DNA from 3 places in the Streptomyces sp. WM6372 genome. Region 1 is predicted to be linked to each of the others. Evidence: riboswitches for the same ligand, from Rfam matches in the RefSeq annotation. Region 1 holds a riboswitch; each other region holds the start of a gene.

Region 1 (7,615 bases):
AATGCCCGGCGGCGACCGAAGCCACCGCCTCCGGAGCCCAGTTCGCGTCCTCCATCGCCTGGACCAGCGCGCGGGCCGCCTCCTCCGCCTCGTCGGCGGTCGTCCGGGTGGCCGCGGACTCGTCCAGGCCGAGCGCCTCGCGCAGGCCGGGCAGGGCCGTCGTACCGCCCCAGATCTGGCGGGCGCGCAGGATCGCGAGGACCAGGTTGACCCGGGCCTCGCCGGTCGGCGCGCCGCCCAGGACGTGCAGGCCGTCGCGGATCTGGGCGTCCTTGACCTCGCACAGCCAGCCGTCGACGTGCAGCAGGAAGTCGTCGAAGCCGTCGTCGTCCGGGCGCTCCGCCAGACCCAGGTCGTGGTCGAGCTTCGCGGCCTGGATCAGCGTCCAGATCTGGGCGCGGATGGCCGGCAGCTTCGCCGGGTCCATCGCGGAGATCTGCGCGTATTCGTCGAGGTGCTGCTCCAGGCGCGCGATGTCGCCGTACGACTCCGCGCGCGCCATCGGCGGCACCAGGTGGTCGACCAGGGTGGCGTGCACGCGGCGCTTGGCCTGGGTGCCCTCGCCCGGGTCGTTGACCAGGAACGGGTAGATCAGCGGCAGGTCGCCGAGCGCGGCGTCCGGCGCGCAGGCCGCGGACAGCCCGGCGTTCTTGCCCGGCAGCCACTCCAGGTTGCCGTGCTTGCCCAGGTGGATCATCGCGTCGGCGCCGAAGCCGCCGTCCTCCGCGCGCGCCTGGATCCAGCGGTACGCGGCCAGGTAGTGGTGCGAGGGCGGCAGGTCCGGGTCGTGGTAGATCGCGATCGGGTTCTCGCCGAAGCCGCGCGGGGGCTGGATCAGGATGAGCAGGTTCCCGCGGCGCAGGGCCGCGAGGACGATGTCGCCCTCCGGGTTGGCCGAGCGGTCCACGAACATGTTGCCCGGGGCCTCACCCCAGTGCTGCTCCACGCTGCCGCGCAGCTCGGCGGGGAGCTCGGCGAACCACCGCTTGTAGTCGGCGGCCGGGATCCGGACCGGGTTGCGGGCCAGCTGCTCCTCGGTCAGCCAGTCCTGGTCGTGGCCGCCGGCCTCGATCAGGGCGCGGATCAGCTCGTCGCCGTCGCCCGAGACGAGGCCCGGGATGTCCTCGACGGGGCCGAAGTCGTAGCCGCCCGCGATGAGGGTGCGCAGCAGTTCCACGGCGCTGGCCGGGGTGTCGAGGCCGACCGCGTTGCCGATGCGGGAGTGCTTGGTCGGGTACGCGGAAAGGACGAGCGCGACCTTCTTGTCGCGGCGCGCGATGTGCCGCAGCCGGGCGTGCCGCACGGCGATGCCGGCGACGCGGGCGGCGCGCTCGGGGTCGGCCACGTACGCCGGCAGCCCGTCCTCGTCGAACTCCTTGAAGGAGAACGGGACGGTGATCAGGCGGCCGTCGAACTCGGGTACGGCGACCTGCGTGGCGGCGTCGAGCGGGGACAGGCCCTCGTCGTTCTCCTCCCAGGCGCTGCGCGAGCCGGTCAGGCACAGGGCCTGCAGAACCGGGACGCCGAGGCCGGCGAGCGCGCCCGCGTCCCAGGACTCGTCGTCGCCGCCGGCCGAGGCCGTCGCGGGCTTGGTGCCGCCGGCCGCGAGCACCGTGGTGACGATCGCGTCCGCCGACTCCAGCTCGGCGATCAGCTCCGGCTCGGGGGCGCGCAGGGAGGACACGTACAGGGGTACGGGGGTGCCGCCGGTCTCCACGATCGCGTCGCACAGGGCGTGCACGAAGGCGGTGTTGCCGCTCATCTGGTGGGCGCGGTAGTAGAGCACCGCGATGCGCGGCCCGTACGGGCGCACCGGGGTGCGCTCCAGGGGGCCCCAGGTGGGCGCCGCGGCGGGCGGCTCGAAGCCGTGGCCGGTGAGCAGCACGGTGTCGGAGAGGAACCGGGCCAGCTGGTCCAGGTTGGCGGGGCCGCCGTGGGCGAGGTAGCCGTGCGCCTCGGCCGCGATGCCGATCGGGACCGTCGAGGCCTCCATCAGCTGGGCGTCCGGGGCCTGTTCGCCGGTGAGGACGACCACCGGGCGGGTCTGGGTCGGCGCCAGGAGCAGGTCGAGGCCTTCCTGCCAGGCGCGCAGGCCGCCGAGGAGGCGTACGACGACCAGGTCGACGCCGTCGAGCAGGGCGGGGAGGTCGTCGAGGGGAAGGCGGGAGGGGTTCGCGAACCGGTACGGCACGGGGCCGTCCGCGGCGGCGCGGGCGCTGAGCAGATCGGTGTCGGACGTCGACAGCAGCAGGATCATGCGGCGGCATGCCTTCCTCGGGGTTTCCGCGCCCCGGGCAGTGTGGACAGCGGGAGTTCCTGACTCACCCGGCGGATCGCTCCGCGGGGTTCACAGTGGCGGGACCGCGCCGGATTCGCACCGGGCTTCCTCCCAGCGGGCCACGTGGCTCCGCCGGTGGTCATCTTAGGTGGCGTTCTCCCTGGCCGGGAGTGGGGGTGGCCCGGGCGCGGGGAGCGGATCCGGGCAGGTCGGGCGGAGAGTGGGGCGCAGGGGGCGGGTGGTGACGGACACAGCTCGGGGTCGGGGAATCGTGGGTATGCTCGCCGCCATGCCGCCCCAGCCCCCTTCCGCCGCATCGCGGGACGAACCGGTCATACGTGACCGCGGTGACGCCTGCCCCGGTGCGCTGCGGCTGCACGCGGCGGACGACGGGCACCTGGCCCGGATCCGGATACCCGGCGGGATGCTCGACGCGGACGCGGCCCTGCTGCTGGCCGATGCGGCGGACCGGCTCGGCGACGGGCACATCGACCTCACCTCGCGCGGCAACGCGCAGCTGCGCGGACTCGGTGCGAGCTGCGGCGGCGAGCTGCAGGCCGTGCTCGTGCGCGCCGGGCTGCTGCCCGCGCCCACCCACGAGCGGGTCCGCAACATCGTCGCCTCGCCGCTGACCGGCCTGGACCGGCGCGGCCTGCCCGACGTGGCGCCCTGGGTCGCGGAGCTGGACCGGCTGCTGTGCGCGAGCGCGCCGGCGGCCGGACTGTCCGGACGCTTCCTGTTCGCCCTCGACGACGGCCGCGGGGACGTGACCTCGCTCGCCGCCGATGTGAACCTGGCGGCCCTCCGGGACGGGGGCCGGGCCCTGCTGTGGACCGCCGGCGCGGCGGACGCCCTGCTCGTGGCCGCCGCCGATGCGCCGCGGGCCGCGCTCGTCGCGGCCTCGTACTTCCTCGACGCCGTCCGCCGGGCCGGCACCCGGGCCTGGCGGGTCGCCGAGCTGCCCGCCGAACAGGCGCTGCGTTCCGATGAGTTGGGTGCTCGGCTGGCCGCCGCCGGCATCTCCGCCTCCGTCGTACGGGGGCCGGCCGCCCTGCGCGGACCGGCACCCGAACCCGGCGTGGTCGACGGCCCCGACGGCGCCGCGGCGCTGAGCGTGTTCGCGCCGCTGGGGCGCCTGACCACCGCGCAGTGGCGCCGGCTGGCCGGGCTCACGGGCCGGCTCCGCCTGACCCCCTGGCGCGGGATCGTCGTCCCCGGCCTGCCCGCCCACGCCGCCGGCGGCGCGCTCGCCGGGCTCGCCGGGGCCGGGCTGGTGACCGGCGCCGACGATCCCTGGCGGTCCGTCACCGCCTGCACGGGGCAGCCCGGTTGCGCGAAATCCCTGGCGGACGTACGCGCCGACGCGCGTGCCGTCGTAGCGCAGCAGGGGCAGGCGCAAGTCCAGGCCCAGGACCAGGACCAGGCCCAGGACCAGACGCACGCGCCCGTGGAGGCGACCCGCCCGCTGCCCGTGCACTGGTCCGGCTGCGAACGCCGGTGCGGGCACCCCCGCGGCACCGCCTGGGCGGACGTGGTCGCCACCGCCGACGGGTACGACCTCTGCGCGCCCGGCCGAGCCCCGCGCCGCGGTGTCCCGGCCTCCGAACTTCCCGCGGCCCTCGCGGCCGTACGCCGCACCACCTCCCACGACGCAGCGAAGAAATGAGCGAGTACACAGTGTTCGAGTACGAGAAGGACGGCGCGGCGATCTACCGCCAGTCCTTTGCCACGATCCGCGCCGAGGCGGACCTCTCCGGGCTGCCCGCCTCCGTCGCCCAGGTCGCGGTGCGCATGATCCACGCCTGCGGAATGACCGACCTGCCCCAGGACCTCGGCTACACCCCGGACGTCGTGCTCCGCGCGCGGGCCGCACTGAACGCGGGCGCGCCGATCCTCTGCGACGTGCAGATGGTCGCCAGCGGCGTCACCCGCAAGCGGCTGCCCGCCGGCAACGAGGTGATCTGCACCCTCTCCGACCCCGCCGTGCCGGCCCTCGCCGCCGAGATGGGCACCACGCGCAGCGCCGCGGCCCTCGAAGTCTGGCGCGACCGCGGCCTGCTGGAGGGCTCCGTGATCGCCGTCGGCAACGCGCCCACCGCGCTGTTCCGGCTGCTGGAGATGATCGAGGAGGGCGCCCCGCGCCCCGCCGCCGTCATCGGCGTCCCGGTCGGCTTCATCGGCGCCGCCGAGTCCAAGGACGCGCTCGCCGCCCACGGCTCCGGGCTCGACCACCTGATCGTGCGCGGCCGGCGCGGCGGCAGCGCCATCGCGGCCGCCGCCGTCAACGCGATCGCGAGCGAGGAAGAATGAGCACGGGAACGACCTCCGGGAAGCTGTACGGCGTCGGGCTCGGTCCCGGCGACCCCTCCCTGATGACACTGCGGGCCGTCGAGGTGATCGCCGAGGCGCAGGTCGTCGCGTACCACAGCGCCCGCCACGGCCGCTCGATCGCCCGCTCGATCGCCGCGAAACACCTGCGCGCCGACCACATCGAGGAGCCGCTGGTCTATCCGGTCACCACCGAGACCACCGACCACCCCGGCGGCTACCAGGGGGCGATGGAGGAGTTCTACGAGGAGTCCGCCGCCCGGCTGGCCGCGCACCTCGACGCCGGCCGGACCGTCGCCGTGCTCGCCGAGGGGGACCCGCTCTTCTACGGCTCGTACATGCACATGCACAAGCGGCTCGCCGACCGGTACGAGGCCGAGGTGATCCCCGGTGTGACCTCGGTGAGCGCCGCCGCGGCCCGCCTGGGCACCCCGCTCGTCGAGGGCGAGGAGGTGCTGACGATCCTGCCCGGCACCCTGCCGGAGGAGGAGCTCACCGCCCGCCTCGCCGCCACCGACTCGGCGGTCGTGATGAAGCTCGGCCGTACTTTCCCCGCCGTACGCCGGGCCATGGAGGGCAGCGGCCGGCTGGCGGAGGCCCGGTACGTGGAGCGCGCCACCATGGCGGGGGAGCGGACCGGCGTCCTCGCCGACACCGACCCCGACAGCGTCCCGTACTTCGCCGTCGCCGTGGTGCCCAGCCGCGTCGGCAACCCGGGCAGCGTGCCGTCCGGCCCCGGCGGGGTCGTGGTCGTCGGCACCGGCCCGGCCGGACCGCTCTGGCTCACCCCCGAGACGCGGCGGGCGCTGGCCGACGCCGAGGTGCTCGTCGGGTACACCACGTACCTGGACCGGGTCCCCGTGAAGCCGGGCCAGGTGCGGCACGGCTCCGACAACAAGGTCGAGTCGGAGCGCGCCGAGTTCGCGCTCGACCTCGCCCGCCGCGGCAAGCGCGTGGCCGTGGTCTCCGGCGGCGACCCCGGCGTGTTCGCCATGGCCACCGCCGTGCTGGAGGTCGCCGGGCAGCCGGAGTACAAGGACGTGCCCGTACGGGTCCTGCCGGGGGTGACCGCCGCCAACGCGGCGGCCGCCGCGGCCGGAGCCCCGCTCGGCCACGACTACGCCACCATCTCCCTGTCGGACCGGCTCAAGCCCTGGGAGGTCATCGCGGAGCGGCTGCGCGCCGCCGCCGCGGCGGACCTGGTGCTCGCCCTGTACAACCCGGGCTCGCGCAGCCGGACCTGGCAGGTGGCCCAGGCCAAGGAGCTTCTGCTGGAGCTGCGTTCGGAGCAGACGCCGGTGGTCGTCGCGCGGGACGTCGGCGGCCCCGAGCAGTCGGTCCGCGTCCTCCCGCTCGGCGAACTGGAGCCGTCCGAGGTGGACATGCGCACGATCCTGCTGATCGGTTCCTCGCAGACCCAGGTCACGGACCGCCCGGACGGCTCCCGCGTGACGTGGACCCCGCGCCGCTACCCGGAGGCCTGACCGGCCGGCCGGGCGGCCCCCCTCAGCACTGCCAGAGGAACGCCGCCCGGCCGCAGGGCTCGCAGGCGTGCGCATAGGCGCTGCCGGAGCCGAAGTTGGGGGCGGTGAGGGGGTCCGGACCCTCCTCCAGCCGGGCGACGAACTCCATCGGCCCGCCGCAGTCCGGGCAGTCGGGCGTCTCGTCGTTCTGAAGCCAGTCGGGGGCGCCGCCGAGCTGTCCGAGGACGTGGCGCGTCGGGCGACCGCTCCGCTCGGACCAGGCCTTGGAGGCGGCCCGGTACTGCGGCTCGGCCACCGCCACCGCCCTGACGGTACGGACCGCGCCGAGCTGCCGAACGTCCTCGTCGTCCTCGTCGTGGTCTCCGTCGTCCTCGTCCTCGTCGTCGCCCCCGTCGCCCCCGTCGTCCTCGTCCTCTGAGGTGGGGAGTGCGGGCAGCGGTACCGGCACCAGCCCGGTCGGCGGGAAGAGGTAGGCCCTGTTGCCGCCGGCCGTTGCGCTCCACTCCTGGCAACTGCCCGGATCGTTCGCGCACATGAAGACGGCGAGGACCCCGCGCCCGCCGTCGAGGACCAGCTGCGCGATGAACTGGAGCGGCCCGGAGCAGGTCGTACAGGTGGGCCACCGCGTGCCGGCGGGAGCCAGCGGAAGGCCGCCGATGCGGGTGACCGGGGCATCGGGTGCGGCGGAGCCGTCGTGGATCAGCAGAGTGGTGGTGCTCATGCGGACGAGAGTAGGAGACCCCTGTGACAACGGCCGGGCGGGGTCTGCGGGGTGGGCGGGGGCGTGCGGAGCGCGTGCCCCTCGGGGCCCGTTCGCCCTTCCTACCCCGGGGTTGCCGCGAGCCACTCCACGGCCGCCTCCGGGCCCTGCGCCTCCGCGACGCCTGCCGGGACGGGGGGCCTGCGGACCACCAGGACCGGGATGCCGGCCTCGCGGGCCGCGGTGAGCTTGGGGGCGGTCGCGGAGCCGCCGCTGTCCTTGGTGACCAGGACGTCGATCCGGTGCCGGGCCAGCAGCTCCCGCTCGCCGTCCAGGGTGAACGGCCCCCGGGCGAGCAGGACTTCGAGTCGCGGCGGCACCGGAGCGTCCGGCGGGTCCACCGAGCGCACCAGGAACCAGGTGTGGGCCAGGTGCGCGAACGTGTGCAGGCCCATGCGGCCGGTGGTCAGGAAGGCCCGGGCGCCGAGCTCCGGCAGCCGCAGCGCCGCCCCGGCGAGCGAGTCGGCGAAGTGCCAGTCGTCGCCGGGGCCGGGGGACCAGCCGGGGCGGCGCAGCGCCAGCAGCGGGACCCCGGTGAGCGCCTGCGCCTCGGAGGCGTGGAAGCTCATCCGTTCCGCGAACGGGTGGGTGGCGTCGACCAGGTGCGTCACGCCGTGGCCGGCGATCCAATCCGCGAGCCCGGCGCTCCCGCCGAAGCCGCCGATCCGCACCTCGCCGGGCGGCGGCACGGGCGCCGACACCCGGCCCGCCAGCGAGGTGGTCACGCGGTACGCCGGGTCGGACGCGAGCGCCTCCGCGAGCCGC
Region 2 (7,615 bases), on a different contig from region 1:
CTGAAGCGGCTCACCGGCTCCATCGGCACCTGGTTCCGCCCCTCCCAGACCCAGTACGCCACCCCGCTGGTCAAGGAGCTGGCCCGGCGGGCGGGCTACCCGCACGTCCTCTCGTACGACGTGGACTCCCTCGACTTCACCTCGCCCGGCGCCGCGGCCGTCATCCGCACCGTCACCGGGACGATCCACGGCGGATCGGTGGTGAGCCTGCACTTCGGCTACGCGGACACGGTCGACGCGATGCCGCCCCTCCTCGAAGAACTCGCGCGCCGGAAGCTGCGCGCGGTGACCACCACGGAGCTGCTGACCTCATGACGACCACCCGCCTTCCCCGGAAGGCCACCGTGCTGCTGGCCGGTCTGGTCCTCGCCGCCCTGGCCGGCTGCGGATCGGCCGACAAGGAGCCCTCCGAGGCGCTCGGCTCCGCGGCCCCGGCCCGGCAGCCCGTCAAGGCCGTCCCGGCCGTACCGCCCGGCCTGGCCGGCATGCCGCCGCTCCTGGACCCGAAGGACGTGTACGCGGCCGACCGGCCGAACAACCTCTCGCCGCTGGTCAAGGACTTCCCGTCGCGGGTCTACGTGCCGAACACCACCTCCAACACGGTGTCCGTCATCGACCCGAAGACGTACAAGGTCATCGACACCATCCCGGTCGGGATCCAGCCCCAGCACGTCGTCCCGTCCTGGGACATGAAGACCCTGTGGGTCAACAACAACCGCGGCCACACGCTCACCCCGATCAACCCGGCCACCGGCGAGGCGGGCGAACCGGTCGAGGTGCACGACCCGTACAACCTGTACTTCACGCCGAACGGCACGTACGCGGTCGTGATGGCCTCCATGGACCGCGAGCTGGTCTTCCGCGATCCGCACACGATGAACCGGGTGAAGACGGTCCCGGTGACCTGCTTCGGGGTCAACCACGCGGACTTCTCCGCCGACGGCCGGTACTTCATCGTGAGCTGCGAGTTCTCCGGCGAGCTCCTCAAGGTCGACACCGAGAAGATGGAGGTCATCGGCCAGCAGAAGCTGCCGTTCGAGGGCGCGATGCCGCAGGACGTGAAGGTCTCCCCGGACGGGAAGACCTTCTACGTCGCGGACATGATGGCGGACGGCATGTGGGTGCTCAGCGGGGACAAGTTCGACATCCCCAAGCTGCTGCCCACCGGGAAGGGCACGCACGGCCTGTACGTGAGCCGCGACTCCAGGGAGATGTACATCTCCAACCGGGGCGAGGGCAGCATCTCCGTCTTCGACTTCAAACAGAACAAGCTCACGAAGAAGTGGGAGCTGCCGGACGGCGGCAGCCCGGACATGGGCGGTGTCTCCGCCGACGGCAAGGTGCTGTGGCTGTCGGGGCGCTACAACTCCGAGGTCTACGCGATCGACACGGCGACCGGTCGGCAGCTCGCCAAGATCCGGGTGGGCGGCGGCCCGCACGGCCTGGCCGTCTACCCGCAGCCGGGCCGCTACTCGCTCGGCCACACGGGGATCTTCCGCTAGGCCACGGCGCCGGGACCCGCGGGAGGGGCGGGGCCCGGCTGCCGCTACCCTTGGCCGGTCAACAAGCACCGAGAAGGGGTGGATCCCAGTGGCTGACATCGAGAGCGCGCGGGCGACGTTCGGCAAGTTCGACGCGGACGGTGACGGCTTCGTCACGGCGGACGAGTACAGCGCGGCCATGAAGGCGATGGGCGACGCGTTCGTCACCGGCGCCGTCGCGGACGCCGTGATCGCCGCCAAGGACGCGAACGGCGACGGCCGCATGAGCTTCGACGAGTTCTGGGCCGCCCTGAACAAGTAAGAGCCAGCCAGCCCTTGCGCAGAGCCCCCGCACCGCCCTCCTGTCGGGCGGGCGGGGGCTCTGCGCCGGTCAGCCCATGTCCTCGACCTCGGCCAGGGCCTCCTCCAGCCAGCGCAGCCAGAACGTCTCCAGGCCGGTGCCGCCGTGCAGGACGAGCCGCCGCAGCCGGTCCTCGTCGGAGTCCCGCCCCGGCGGGAAGTCCTTCTCCTCGATGGCCTCGTAGACCGCCAGCTGCCTCCGGTGCAGCTCCAGGTGGCGCCGCAGCTCCGCGGCCAGCCCGTTCGGCCCCACCACGGCGGCCGCCCGGATGCGCAGCAGCAGCGGATCCCGGATGGCCTTCGGGTCCTGCATCTCGCCGACCCACCGCGCCAGCTCCGCGCTGCCGGCGTCCAGGACCTCGTACTGCTTCTTCTGCCCCCGTACGGGCACCTCGCTGGGCAGCGCCCGGATCAGCCCCGCCTCCTCCAGCCGGCCGAGCTCGCGGTAGATCTGCTGGTGCGTCGCGGACCAGAAGTACCCGATCGACTTGTCGAACCGCCGCGTCAGCTCCAGCCCCGACGAGGGCTTCTCCATCAGGGCGGTGAGGATGGCGTGCGGCAGCGACATGCCGCCATCCTAGGGATGGAGACCCGGGGCATGGAGAACCGAGGCATGGAGACCCCTACTGCCAGGCGGACAGGGCTTCCGGGGTCTTCGGGCCCGGGGCCTGCGGGGCCAGGAGGGCGCGGGCGCGGAGGAAGGACGCCACCGCCGGGGACCAGGCCTGGCGCAGTCCCGCCGCGGCCAGGAGCCGCGGATCCGACAGGAGGGTCTCCGCCGGGCCCGTGCGGATGCCCGACGGGGTCAGGACCGCCGCGTCGTCGGCCCAGCGGACCGCCAGGTCCACGTCGTGCGTGGCCATCACCACCGTGGTGCCGGCCGCGCGCAGCCCCGCGAGGACGTCCAGCAGGCGCTCCTGTCCGTCGGGGTCCAGGCCCGCCGTCGGCTCGTCCAGGATCAGCACCCGCGGGGCCATCGCCACCGCCCCCGCGATCGCCGCGCGCTTGCGCTGGCCGTACGAGAGAAGGTGCGTCGGGCGGTCCCGCAGCGTCGTGATGTCCAGCGCGGCGAGCGCCGAGTCCACCCGGGCGCGGACCTCGTCCGCCGGCAGCCCCAGGTTCATCGGGCCGAACGACACGTCCTGCTCCACCGAGGCCGCGAACAGCTGGTCGTCCGGGTCCTGGACCACGAGCTGCACCGCCGTGCGCAGGCGGGTCAGCCCCGCCCGGTCGTACGAGACCGCCGCGCCGTCGAGGCGCAGCGACCCCGAGCCGGGCCGCAGGCCCCCGCTCAGCAGCCGCATCAGCGTGGTCTTCCCGCTGCCGTTGCGGCCCAGCAGGACCAGCGCCCGGCCCCGCGCGATGGAGAAGTCGACGTCGGCGAGGACCATCGGGCCGTCCTCGTACGCGTAGCCGGCGCCGGCCAGTTCGACCAACGGGTTCAACCGGTCCAACGGGTTCACGGGTAAAGCCCCTTCAGGGTGAGGGTCAGGGTGATCAGTGCCGCCAGGAGGGCCCCCGACGCCGCCAGGAACCGCCACGACAGGGCCGCCTCCGGTACGAGGACCCGCAGCGAGCCGTCGTAGCCGCGGCCGGCCAGCCCCTCCTGGAGCCGCGCCGCGCGGTCGAAGGCCCGTACGAAGGAGGTCGCGGCGAGCCCGGCCAGCGAACGCCACACCGCCGCCCGCCCGGACTGGCCCAGACGGGCCGCCTGGGCGCGCCGTACCTGGGCCATCGAGTCCAGCAGCAGGAAACCGATGCGGTACATGACCAGGGCCACGTCCACCACCGGCGCCGGGACCCCGGCCCGGACCAGCCGGGGCAGGACGTCCGAGACGGGCGTCGTGAAGGCGAACAGCAGCACCCCGAGGGAGGCCGCCGAGGTCCGCAGCAGCAGCTCCGCGGCGTGCCGGGGGCCGTCGGGCGCGAGTGAGACGAACCCGGCCGGGCCGCCGACGGCGACGAGCAGCGGCAGCGCGCCGGTGAAGCAGAAGCCCAGCGGGATCCGGAACGCCCGCCACAGCTGACGCCCGGCCACGCCCGCCGGGCCGAGGAGCACGGCCAGCGTGGCGGCGGCGACCAGGGGCCCGCCGGGCCAGGGCGGCAGGCACACGGCGGTGACCGTCAGACCGAACCCCAGCAGGGCTTTTTCCAGCGGATGGCGGCGGCGCCACCGACTGCCGTGCGCCGCCACGTCGATCGGCAGCACCGCCTACGACTCCGCGGTGGGGCCGGCGGCGGCACCGGCGGCACCAGTGGCACCAGCGGCACTCGCGGCGCCCGCGGCAGTGGCACCAGTGGCAGCGGCGGCAGCGGCAGCGGCCTGGCGGCGGCCCTTGCGGACGCCGAAGTAGTACGCGAGAACGCCCGCGCCCAGTGCCGCCTGGAGGGCGAACAGCGCCGACTCCACCTCCCCGGAGGGGGGTTCGTACAGCGGCGAGAACCAGGGCTCGTAGTCCGGTTTCAGCTCGGTGATCGCCGTCTCCGCCTGCGCGTCCGCGCCCGTGAACGGCTCCTCCTTGCCCTCGCCCATCCCCAGTGCGATCGGCAGTACCGCCAGTGCCGCCACCAGGAGCAGCAGCAGGCCGTTGATCTTCGTGTTCCGGCTCATGCCCATCAGACCGCCGCCTTCCGCTCGCTGCGACCGCTCAGCTTCGCGACGCCCAGCCGGACCAGGTCCGACTTGCTCGACTGCATCAGCAGCCGCATCACGAGCACCGTCAGCAGCCCCTCGCTCACCGCGAGCGGGATCTGGGTCACCGCGAAGATGCCCCCGAACTTCGCGAGGGCGCCCGGGAACCCGCTCCCCGGGTCAGGGAAGGCCAGCGCCAGCTGCACGGAGGTCACGCAGTAGGTGACCAGGTCGGCGAAGAAGGCGCCGAAGAAGACGGTCACCATCAGCGGGACGTCGAAGCGCTTCAGCAGCAGGTACACCCCGTAGCCCGCCCAGGGCCCGGCGATCGCCATCGAGAAGACGTTCGCGCCGAGGGTGGTCAGCCCGCCGTGCGCCAGCAGCAGCGCCTGGAAGAGCAGGGTGATCGTGCCGAGCACCGCCATGATCGGCGGCCGGAACAGGATCGCCCCGAGTCCGGTTCCGGTGGGGTGCGAGCAACTGCCCGTCACCGAAGGGATCTTCAGGGCGGAAAGGACGAAAGTGAACGCTCCGGACGCCCCGAGCAGCAGCGTGCTCTCCGGGTTCGCCTTCACCTCGCGGGTGAGGGCGCGGACACCGTGGACGACGAACGGAGCGGACGCGGCGCCCCAGGCGACCGCGTGCAAAGGGGGCAGGAACCCCTCGGCTATATGCATGAGTGGGGAGACCTCTCCAGCACCTCGTGGATGGACAACGCGCCCCGGCCGGTCTCCTGGCTCACGGGTGCTGATGCCCTGGCTCCGCCTTCCCGGGCGGTGCGGAACTTCCCGCGCCGCCCAGTGGCCTCCCGCGGGATGGAGCCGGACTTCCCGTTCACAGTGGCGAGGGCCGCACCGGTTCTCCACCGGTTTCCCGAACACCAAGGCCAGATGACCTTAGTCGGACGGACGGACCGGCACCAACCCGGCCCGAACGGTTCCGAACGGGTGCGGTCCGGCGGCGGCGCCGCCCGGGCCCGTACGAGGCTCCGGCCCGAGCGGCGGCCACGACCTAGCGGCAGACGTTGCGGTGCGCGACGTCCAGTACGAACCGCTCGGGCCCGTGCAGCGTGAAGGAGCTGACGGAGGGTTTGGCGCCGAAGGCGGCGCCGAAGGTCACGTACCCCTCGAAGTCGCCGGTCAGGGCGAGGCCCTTCAGTTGCGGCAGGTGGATCCTGACCAGCTTCGGCCCGCGGTACGTGCCGGCGCCCGTGCGGTCGTGCGCCGCGGCGGGATGCAGCCGGATCTCCAGGAAGTACTTCCCCGTCAGCGGGACGGGTGCGCCGGACCCGTCGTGGACCAGCCGGGGGACGCGGGTGACGGTGGCCCGGGGAACGTATCCCCGCAGGTCGATGACGATGCGGTCGTACGTGCAGTGTCCGCCCCAGCGGGCGTTCACGACGAGCGGCGTGGGCCGGACGGCGGCCGAGGCCGGCGCGGCGAGGGTGATCCCGGCGGTGAGCAGCGCACCTGTGGCGAGTGCCACGAGCTGCCGGCGGTGGAGGTGATTCATGACGTCCCCCTGATTCTTCGGAGGCGGGGACCGGTGTCACTGCTGAGGACACTCCCGGCGGGCTCATGGTTGCACCCAAACCGGAGCAAACCAAAAGAAACAGCCCTGAATCCTCCGCTACCGGGGGAGGAGGGTGCTGAGCTCGGCGTCGAGGTCGTAGTGCCGCCGCTCCTCGCCCCGCGGCACCAGCCCGACCAGCCGCCGGCACAGCGCCCGTACGTCCTTCGCCCGGGCGGACACCACGCAGCTCTGCGCGCCGTTGCTGAAGGCGAGGAAGACCCGAGGCTCCCCGCCCCGCCACCGCGGCCACACCTGGACGTCCCCCTCGCCCGTCGCGCAGATCTCCCCGTCGAGCAGCAGGTCCCGGGAGAACACCCAGCGCGCCAGGTGCATCCCGGCCCCCCGGAAGTCGAGCGCCAGCTCGTAGGGCCGGTCGCGGCGGTACGTGAAGGCCCCGCACACCGGCACGGGCTCGGGCGAGGCCTCCAGCCGGAGCGGGAGGACGCGGTACTCGATGCCGTCCATGCGCTGCGCCTCTCTGTCGTGTCCCGGCCGGGCGGCTTGCGGGCCCTCCCGGGCAAGCTAGCCCACCCCCCGGCCGCCCCGGCGGGCCGAAGGTCCCGACCCCGGGGGCCGCTGGGCCCGTCTTCTCACAGGAACGGGGACGGGAACGCGAAGGGGCCCGCCCTCCGGGGGGAAGGCGGGCCGCCGCGTCACCGGTCCGTTACGGGACGGGGTTGAACACGAACGAGCCGTTGGACTGCCCGATGGCGGTGAAGCCGGCGCCGTTGGCCTGGGCGCCGTTGCTCTGGTTGGACGCCCCGGAGCCCGTGGCGACCTGCTGGGTGGTGGAGGAGTTGCCGAGGTTGCCGCCGGCGACCCCGCTGCCGAGGATCTCGGCGACGGCGGCGTCGGACGAGACGCCCGCACCGGCTCCGTTGTCGGCCTGGGCCGTGCCGGCGAAGAGCGCGACGGCGAAGGGGAGCGCTGCGACGGCCGCCAGGACGCGGATGCTGCGGTTGCTTGCCATGATGAGGTCCTCCAGTGCACAAAAAGGCTGCGGTCCAAGGCGGTTGGCCGACCGCCGGGGGTGTGGCCGCGACGTCACGTGATCACCATGGCGCATGTGATCATCGAGAAACCAGCCCGCAGCGGAGGGTTCGCCCTCAAGCGTGATCAACTCCCCGCAAACCTCAATTGGCCTGCGATTTCACCGTGTTGTGGAACGCCGGAGGGGCCCGGCGCGCACCGCGCCGGGCCCCTCCTCCGTCATGCGTGCCGGATCAAGGCATCAGCATTCGATGACGTTGACGGCCAGGCCGCCGCGGGCGGTCTCCTTGTACTTGACCTTCATGTCGGCGCCGGTCTCCTTCATGGTCTTGATGACCTTGTCGAGGGAGACCTTGTGGCTGCCGTCGCCGCGCATGGCCATCTTGGCCGCGGTGACGGCCTTGACCGCCGCCATGCCGTTGCGCTCGATGCACGGGATCTGGACGAGGCCGCCGACCGGGTCGCAGGTCAGGCCCAGGTTGTGCTCCATGCCGATCTCGGCCGCGTTCTCCACCTGCTCTGGGGTGCAGCCCAGGACCTCGGCGAGGGCGCCCGCCGCCATCGAGCAGGCCGAGCCGAC
Region 3 (7,615 bases), on a different contig from region 1:
GGTCCTTGAAGAAGTAGAGCGAGCAGATGACTCCGTTGGTGACCATGTCGTTCACCAGGATCCGCTGGCCGCCCCGCCAGGCCCGCTCCACCCAGGCGTAGTAGGTCTGCTGGTGGGTGGCGGAGTCGTGGGCCGGCCAGTCGCGGAACGTCGGCCAGCCGTTCGGGTCGTGCAGGCCGTCGCCGCCCTTGGTGATCATGTCGAAGAGGGCGAGGACGCCGTTCGGGTAGTGCTCGGGGCAGTCCTTGAGGGCGTCCGCCACCCCCGCCGTGGAGAAGACCTTTCCGCAGACCAGCCGTCCTCCGAAGCCCTCGTTGGACATCAGGTGGACGTGCGCGTCGACGTATCCGCGGACCCGGCCCCGGGCGTCGGTCCCCCTGAACGGCTCGCCTGTGACGTTGATCTGCGAGTCAGGGGCCGGGCGTGCGACGGGCTCCCACCACTGCGGGCCTGCCGCCGCGCCGGCGGTCGCCGGACCGAGTAACAGTGCCGCCAGTGCGAGGACCAGGCCGATCAACAGGTACCGGCTCCGTCCGAAGACTCTTCGTCGGTTCATCGCCATCCCTCCCTCTCACGATGCGTTCATGACAACTTGGAGATCGTCTCCGGCCGCCGGTCGGCGCGAGCGGGCCGATCAGCCGTTCCCGCGCACCGCTCGCTCCGCTTCATGGGCACGGACCAGGGCCAGGTACTCCCCCGCCAGGCGGTGGCAGTCGCCGGGCCACCGCGCGGAGACGTAGTTGCCGTCCCTGACGGCGAAGCCGCGTCCGGGGCGGGCGGCGGTGTCGCGGACGGGCAGCGGCGGGCCGGTGAGGAAGTGGCCCGGATCGGCGAGCGCCGCGGTGACCTCCTGCTGCACGGTGGTGCGGTACGTGCGGTAGTAGCGCCCCAGCCAGAGCCTCGTGAGGTTCCACCCGGTCAACTCCAGCAGCGCCGTCAAGGCCGTGGTCCGCCGGCCGTGGAGGACCGAGCGCCCGGTGGCGGGATCCTTGGCCCGGGCGGCGAGCAGCACGCCGTGGCAGACGGCCCCGACCGGCAGGTTCCGGGTGAAGACCCGGGCGAACAGTCGCTGGGCGGTGGCGTCTTCGAGCAGCGTCCGCATGCCCGCGGCGTGGCCGCCGGGTACGAAGAGGCCCGTGACGTCGGCGGGGTCGACATCGGCGTACGAGGAAGGGGCGAGGAACCAAGGGTCCTCGCAGAGGCGCCGGTACGCGGCGAGCTCGGCGCGGCGGGTCATCAGCCAGGGCGACAGCCAGGAGAAGCCGAGGTCCGTGAGCCTGGGGTCGGCGAGCGCGACCTTCCCGCCCGGGGTCGCGAACCGCACCTTGAAGCCGGCGTCCCGCAGTGCGGCCCAGGGAACCGCCGCCTCGGTCGGGTCGTAGTCGCCTGCGGGGAGCAGGAAGAGAATCACGGCGTACTCCTCTGAGCGGTGGCGATCAGGGCAGCTCGCATCCCCGGTGCTCCGTGGGCCCCTGACCCCCGCGGGGTCCGAAGGCCGACCCTAGAAGCGGCCCGCGGCGCCGTCATTCACTCCGGCGGCCAATCCGTTGACTCTCCCGACCCGCCCCCGGCGGCCGTCCTCGCGGACGGTGTTGACGGGGTCGGTGCGCCCGCATTGACTGGCGGCCGTGTCCACCATCGAGCCGCCCTCCGTCACCGCGTGCTACGCCCTCGCCGTCCTGCGCGCCTTGGAGGACGGCACCGTCGGGTCCGCCGGGGCCATCGGGTCCGTCGGGTCCGTCGGGTCCGCGTCCTGGGCCCTGCCCACGGACCGGCTGGGGTTCGGTGAGATGCGTACGCTGTGGGACGCCGTGCTCGGCGCCCGCGACGCCGGCCCGCACACCGGGCTCCTCGTGGGCGACCGCATCCGGCCCGAAGGCCTGCACATCATGGGCCACCTCGTCCTCACCTGCGCCAGCCTCGCGGACGCCGCTCTGGCGGCCGAGCGCTACCACCCCCTGGTGAGCCAGGCGGGCACGGTGTCCCTGGACCGCCGCAGCGGCGCCAGCCGGATCCGCTACCGGCCGACCGTCGACCCGGCGGCCATGCACCCCCAGCAGGTGGAGGCGATCGTCAGCAGCATGGTGCGGGCGGCCCGCTGGATCGCCGGGGACGACTGGGCGCCCCTGTCCGTGTCGTTCGCCCATCCCCGTGCGGGATCGGCGGAGCCCTACGCCCGCGTTCTGGGCTGCCCCGTCACCTTCGACGCCCGGGAGAACGCGATCACGGTCGCCAACGAGGACCTCGACCGGCGCCGCCCCCTCTACGACCCGACGCTCAACGCCCTGCACCGGGCCTACGCCGACCGGCTCCTGCACCAGCTGTCCGCGCCCGCGCCCGTGGCCGAGCGCGTGCGGCGGTGGCTGGAGCACGCCACGCTGGAGGACGCGGGCCCCGAGGGCCCCGCCAAGGAGCTCCACCTCAGCGTCCGGACCCTGCGCAGGGCCCTGCACGCGGAGGGCACCTCGTGGCGCGCGCTCCTCGACACCGCCCGCCACGGCCGGGCCAGGCGGCTGCTGGAGAGCACGCCCCTGCCGCTGGACCGGATCGCCCCCCTCGTCGGCCTGAGCGGGGCGACGGCCCTGGTCCGCGCCTTTACCCGGTGGGAGGGCATGCCTCCCGGGGCGTACCGGGGCCGGTACGGGCCCGCGGCCCACAACCGGGACGGAGCCGGCAGCGGGTGACGGGCGTCACCGCGGGCGGGTCCCCGTCACGCCCCGGGGCCACAGCGCCTCCGTACGACGGAAGGGCCCGGATCCTGTGAGGATCCGGGCCCTTCCGGGTAGTAGCGGGGACAGGATTTGAACCTGCGACCTCTGGGTTATGAGCCCAGCGAGCTACCGGCGTCGGTGAACCCCACCCTACGGCACTGTCCTGCCGCATTCGACCAGTTTTCGCTCGGCGTGCTGCCCGGCCGCTCCGGGGGTGCCTGGACGGGCAGTCCCGTGAGGAGGACCGGGGGCCCGGCTCGCCTACCGCAGATCGTCGCGCATCGTCTCGTCGCGGATCACGTTGCGGTGTTCCTCGTAGACGAGCCGCGCGTCATCGCTCGGGAGCGCCTCGGTGGCGAGGCCGCAGGAACACGTCACGACGGTGAGACCGGAGGGAGCGCGCCGCGTGTGCCCCTCGGGGCTGGTCCACGCTTCACCGGCGGGGTTCTCGTACCGGAGGCTGTGGCGGTACTGGGGCTTGCGGTGATGGCTCGGGGCGCCGGCGGTGCCGCCGGTGTCGTCGGTGCCGGTCAGGTCAACGGGGAAGCGGTGCTGGCTCATGGCACCAGTGTCGCCGCCCGCGGGCGATCAGCCGGCAGCCCCCGCGGGCGCCGGCCCGGGCGGATCGGGAGCGGTCGCCGCCGTGTGCACGTGCGCCCCGGGTCGCGTCACGGCGTGCCGGAACGCAGGATGGAACAGGTGATGACGGTTTTGGTGGTCGGCGTGCCGGACGGCGAGCAGCTGGAGCTCCTGCGCGCGGGCATCCAGCGCAATCCGCACTTCCGGGTTCTGTCACATGCCCACGACCCCGCCGTCGCCCTCGCGCACGCCCGCCTCCTGCTGCCCGACATCACCGTCCTGTCCCTGCCCGCCGGGCTCGACAGCCTCGACGCGGACCCGGACATCCTGAGCGTGTTCCGCGGGGTGCGATCCCTGGACCCGCCGAGCGGGGTGGTGCTGCGGACGGCCGCCGACCGCATGCCCCGTGCCGTGTCCGGCCTTGCGGTCGAGGGCGCCGTCCACGTCGTGCGCGAGGGAGACTCCGAAGCCCTGATGCGGGCCCTGCGCACGATCGGGCTGCGCCGGGCGAGTTGCGACCCCGACGAGATGCCCTGACCGACAGCACCGGCACGTACATCCTGCGCCTCGGCCTGCCGTGGTTGCGCGCGAGCGGTCAACGCGCCGGGGTCTTCGAAGGATTCCCCAGAACGGTCAGTTCGGCCGTACGGGCGCCCACAGGCCGGCACTCCACAGGTCCCCGTGCCCCACGTGACGGCCCCTCCGCTCCTCCTCGTCGTCCACGACGAGGAGGGAGACGCAGGACGTCTCCGCCCGGTACTCCAGGAACCCGCCCTGGGCGGTGACCGTGAGTTCCGGGGCAGCAGGGAGCTCGGAGAGCGCCTCCCGTACGTCCGCCCAGGCGGTGTACGGGGTGAAGTCGACGCCCGTGCCCGCGCCCCATCGGGCCGCCCGCCCCGGGGCGTTCGCGAGGCGGTGCAGCTCGATCGACCCGCCGGACATCACCCACTCGCTCCCGGGGTTGAAGTAGAACTCGACGAAGCCGTAGTCGCGGCGGAGCGACGCGCCGCCCTCATCGACGACGTCGACGCAGCGGTACGGCAGGGCCCGGCCGACCTCGGCGAGGGTGGAACCGATGCCGATGCCGTGCAGGCGCCCGGTCCTGATGAAGGAGGCTAGGAATTCGATGCCGGTCACGGCCGATTCTCCGGTGTGTCGATCGGGGCCCGGCATCTCCGGGGAACGGTTCCGCGAGGTGCCCCGGCGGTGGGTGTCCAGTGGATCATGCCCGGTTCGCGGCGCTCGTGCCGCGGTATCGGCGCGGCCTGATGCCGCTCGTGCCGCGACGGTCCGATCTCGACGGCGACGCGTCGCCCCGGAAAGTGGCCACTGGTCACCACGCTGTCACGACCGTACGATGCGTCTGCCCGGTCCGCATCGGGCGACAACTGAATCGCCGTGTGACCTGGGGGAAGTCGGTGGGAATCCGGCGCTGACCTGCAACCGTGTGGAGCGCGTCCGTGCTCCGAGTCGGAGAGCCCAGCACGCGGTTCGTACCGCTTCCCACTGTCATGGTCTGCAGCGCGAAGCCTTGAGCCGCCGGCTCACCATCCAGCCGGATCCCGCCGTGGCGGGGTCGTGGCACCAGTGGCGGATGCCGTGGCGGACAGGGCAGCTCTGCGTGCCCGTCCGGCTCGAAAGGCAATTCATGCGCCCGAACCTCGTCCGCCGCACCCTCGTCACGTCCGCCGCCCTGGGGCTCGCGCTCGCCACCGCGCCTGCGGTCGCCCACGCCAAGCCGGTTCCGAACACGAACGCCCCGGTGAAGGTCAACCTCACGGTGCAGGGCCCGAGCGGTCTGCTGTTCAAGGGGAAGATCAAGACCAAGGGCCACGACGTCACCACGGTCACCGGCGGCACGCACAAGTGCGACGGGACCAACGGCTCGGCCAACCCGAGCGCCGTGCCCACGCCGACCGCCGCCCTGGACGACGCGGCGAAGACGCACTACTTCAGCTGGGACGGCACCTGGTACGCCTCGTTCGACGACTTCTCCGTCGACACGATCAAGAACGTCAGCGGCGGCGGCTCCGCCTACTGGAGCATATCCGTCAACGGCACCCCGACCCCGGTCGGCGGCTGCCAGTTCAAGCTCAACGCCGGCGACCAGGTCGCCTTCACCTGGACCGCCTTCTAAGACCGCCCTCCCAGCGGGAAGGCGCATCCGAACACCCCCGCCTGACGGGGACGCGGGCGGGCGGGCCGGAACATCAGGAGACTGACGTTCCGGCCCGCATGCAGGTCAGCCGGCCGCGCTACCGGTCTCCGCGCGGACTTCGCGGGCCGCGGCCACCAGGTTCTCCAGGGAGGCACGGGTCTCTGCCCAACCGCGCGTCTTCAGACCGCAGTCGGGGTTGACCCAGAGCCGCTCCGCCGGGATGGCCTCCAGCCCCTTGCGGAGCAGGGCCACCGCCTCGGCGGCGGAGGGGACGCGCGGCGAGTGGATGTCCCACACCCCGGGGCCGGCCTCGCGCGGGTAGCCGTGCTCGGCGAGCTCGGTCGCGACCTGCATGTGCGAGCGGGCTGCCTCCAGGCTGATGACGTCGGCGTCGAGGTCGTCGATCGCCTGGACGATGTCGCCGAACTCCGCGTAGCACATGTGCGTGTGGATCTGGGTTTCCGGCCGCACGCCCGAGGTCGTCAGCCGGAACGCCTCGGTCGCCCACGCCAGGTACTCGGCGTGGCCGTCGGCGCGCAGTGGGAGCGTCTCGCGCAGGGCGGGCTCGTCGACCTGGATGACCGAAGTGCCGGCTGACTCCAGGTCGTCGACCTCGTCGCGCAGGGCCAGTCCGACCTGGCGGGCGGTCTCGCCGAGGGGCTGGTCGTCCCGTACGAAGGACCAGGCGAGCATGGTGACCGGGCCGGTCAGCATGCCCTTCACCGGCTTGGCCGTCTGCGTCTGCGCGTACGTCGTCCAGCGCACGGTCATCGGCTCCGGTCGGGAGATGTCCCCGGCCAGGACGGGCGGGCGCACGTAGCGCGTGCCGTAGGACTGCACCCAGCCGTGCTGGGTGGCGAGGTAGCCCGTCAGCCGTTCGGCGAAGTACTGGACCATGTCGTTGCGTTCGGGTTCGCCGTGCACGAGGACGTCGATGCCGGTCTTCTCCTGGAAGGAGAGCACCTCGCGGATCTCGTCCTTGATCCGCTCCTCGTAGCCGGCGGTGTCGATCCGCCCGGCCCGCAGGTCGGCTCGGGCCACCCGCAGCTCGTCGGTCTGCGGGAAGGAGCCGATGGTCGTCGTGGGGAGCAGCGGCAGCCCCAGGTGGGCGCGCTGGGCGGCCGCCCGGTCGGCGTACGGCTGGGGCCGGCGGCCGTCCGCGCCGGTGATCGCCGCGGTGCGGGCCCGGACCGCGGGGTCGCGGGTGACCGGGGACGTGGCACGGGAGGCCAGGTCGGCGCGGTTGGCGGCGAGTTCGGCGGCGATGGCATCGGTGCCCCGGGCGAGTCCGCGGGCCAGCGTGGTGATCTCGTTCGTCTTCTGGCGGGCGAAGGCCAGCCAGCGACGGACCTGCGGATCGATGTCCCGCTCGACGGCGGCGTCCAGCGGGACGTGGAGGAGGGAGCAGGAGGCGGCGACGTCGACGCGGTCGGCGAGGCCGAGGAGGGTGCCGAGCGTGGTCAGCGACTTCTGGTAGTCGTTGATCCAGATGTTGCGGCCGTTGACCACGCCCGCGACCAGGCGCTTGCCCGGAAGCCCGCCGACGGCGGCGAGGTCGGCGAGGTTCGCGGCGGCCGCGTCGGTGAAGTCGAGGGCCAGGCCTTCGACGGGTGCCTTCGCCAGGACGGGCAGGGCCTCGCCGAGCCGGTCGAAGTAGGAGGCGACGAGCAGCTTCGGGCGCTCCGTGAGGGCGCCGAGCTCACGGTAGGTGCGCGCGGCGACGTTCAGCTCGGCCGGGGTGCGGTCCTGGACGAGGGCCGGCTCGTCGAGCTGGACCCACTCGGCGCCGGCCGCCCGCAGGTCGGCCAGCACCCGGGCGTAGACGGGCAGCAGCCGGTCGAGCAGGGTGACCGGCTCGAAGTCGGCGGCGACGCCGGGCGCGGGCTTGGCGAGCAGCAGGTAGGTGACCGGGCCGACGAGGACCGGACGGCCCGCGTGACCGAGCGTCAGGGCCTCCTTCAACTCGGCGACCTGCTTCGTGGAGTCGGCCGTGAAGACGGTGTCGGGACCGAGTTCGGGGACGAGGTAGTGGTAGTTGGTGTCGAACCACTTGGTCATCTCCAGCGGGGCCACGTCCTGCGTGCCGCGGGCCATCGCGAAGTAGCCGTCGAGCGCGTCGACTTCGACGGCCGCCCGGTGGCGGCCGGGGACGGCGCCCACCATGACC

Evidence for each region. A riboswitch is a leader RNA that binds a small molecule or an ion and turns the genes downstream of it on or off. The one in region 1 is predicted to bind cobalamin.
Region 2: linked by a shared signal. The riboswitch ahead of ADK52_RS10615 (energy-coupling factor ABC transporter permease) and the one ahead of cobN (cobaltochelatase subunit CobN) in region 1 are both predicted to bind cobalamin.
Region 3: linked by a shared signal. The riboswitch ahead of ADK52_RS18250 (DUF4430 domain-containing protein) and the one ahead of cobN (cobaltochelatase subunit CobN) in region 1 are both predicted to bind cobalamin.

Annotation. Positions count from the first base shown of each region.
Region 1 covers NZ_LGDB01000149.1:41,939-49,553, forward strand. Annotated here, with positions in the region: gene cobN (cobaltochelatase subunit CobN) at 1-2,257, opposite strand, end outside; cobalamin riboswitch at 2,290-2,428, opposite strand; gene ADK52_RS12740 (cobalamin biosynthesis protein CobG) at 2,568-3,944, shown strand; gene ADK52_RS12745 (precorrin-8X methylmutase) at 3,941-4,588, shown strand; gene ADK52_RS12750 (precorrin-2 C(20)-methyltransferase) at 4,585-6,090, shown strand; gene ADK52_RS12755 (hypothetical protein) at 6,113-6,811, opposite strand; gene ADK52_RS12760 (cobalt-precorrin-6A reductase) at 6,913-7,615, opposite strand, start outside.
Region 2 covers NZ_LGDB01000115.1:199,426-207,040, forward strand. Annotated here, with positions in the region: gene ADK52_RS10580 (polysaccharide deacetylase family protein) at 1-315, shown strand, start outside; gene ADK52_RS10585 (YncE family protein) at 312-1,502, shown strand; gene ADK52_RS10590 (EF-hand domain-containing protein) at 1,591-1,803, shown strand; gene ADK52_RS10595 (PadR family transcriptional regulator) at 1,873-2,409, opposite strand; gene ADK52_RS10600 (energy-coupling factor ABC transporter ATP-binding protein) at 2,465-3,295, opposite strand; gene cbiQ (cobalt ECF transporter T component CbiQ) at 3,301-4,050, opposite strand; gene ADK52_RS10610 (energy-coupling factor ABC transporter substrate-binding protein) at 4,054-4,452, opposite strand; gene ADK52_RS10615 (energy-coupling factor ABC transporter permease) at 4,458-5,150, opposite strand; cobalamin riboswitch at 5,179-5,373, opposite strand; gene ADK52_RS10620 (AMIN-like domain-containing (lipo)protein) at 5,485-5,985, opposite strand; gene ADK52_RS10625 (SsgA family sporulation/cell division regulator) at 6,103-6,510, opposite strand; gene ADK52_RS10630 (hypothetical protein) at 6,710-7,015, opposite strand; gene ADK52_RS10635 (L-serine ammonia-lyase) at 7,277-7,615, opposite strand, start outside.
Region 3 covers NZ_LGDB01000183.1:137,634-145,248, forward strand. Annotated here, with positions in the region: gene ADK52_RS40215 (membrane dipeptidase) at 1-556, opposite strand, end outside; gene ADK52_RS18220 (type 1 glutamine amidotransferase domain-containing protein) at 635-1,411, opposite strand; gene ADK52_RS18225 (AraC family transcriptional regulator) at 1,629-2,684, shown strand; tRNA gene ADK52_RS18230 (tRNA-Met) at 2,787-2,861, opposite strand; gene ADK52_RS18235 (hypothetical protein) at 2,973-3,272, opposite strand; gene ADK52_RS18240 (hypothetical protein) at 3,414-3,827, shown strand; gene ADK52_RS18245 (hypothetical protein) at 3,924-4,427, opposite strand; cobalamin riboswitch at 4,654-4,792, shown strand; gene ADK52_RS18250 (DUF4430 domain-containing protein) at 4,939-5,427, shown strand; gene metE (5-methyltetrahydropteroyltriglutamate--homocysteine S-methyltransferase) at 5,533-7,615, opposite strand, start outside.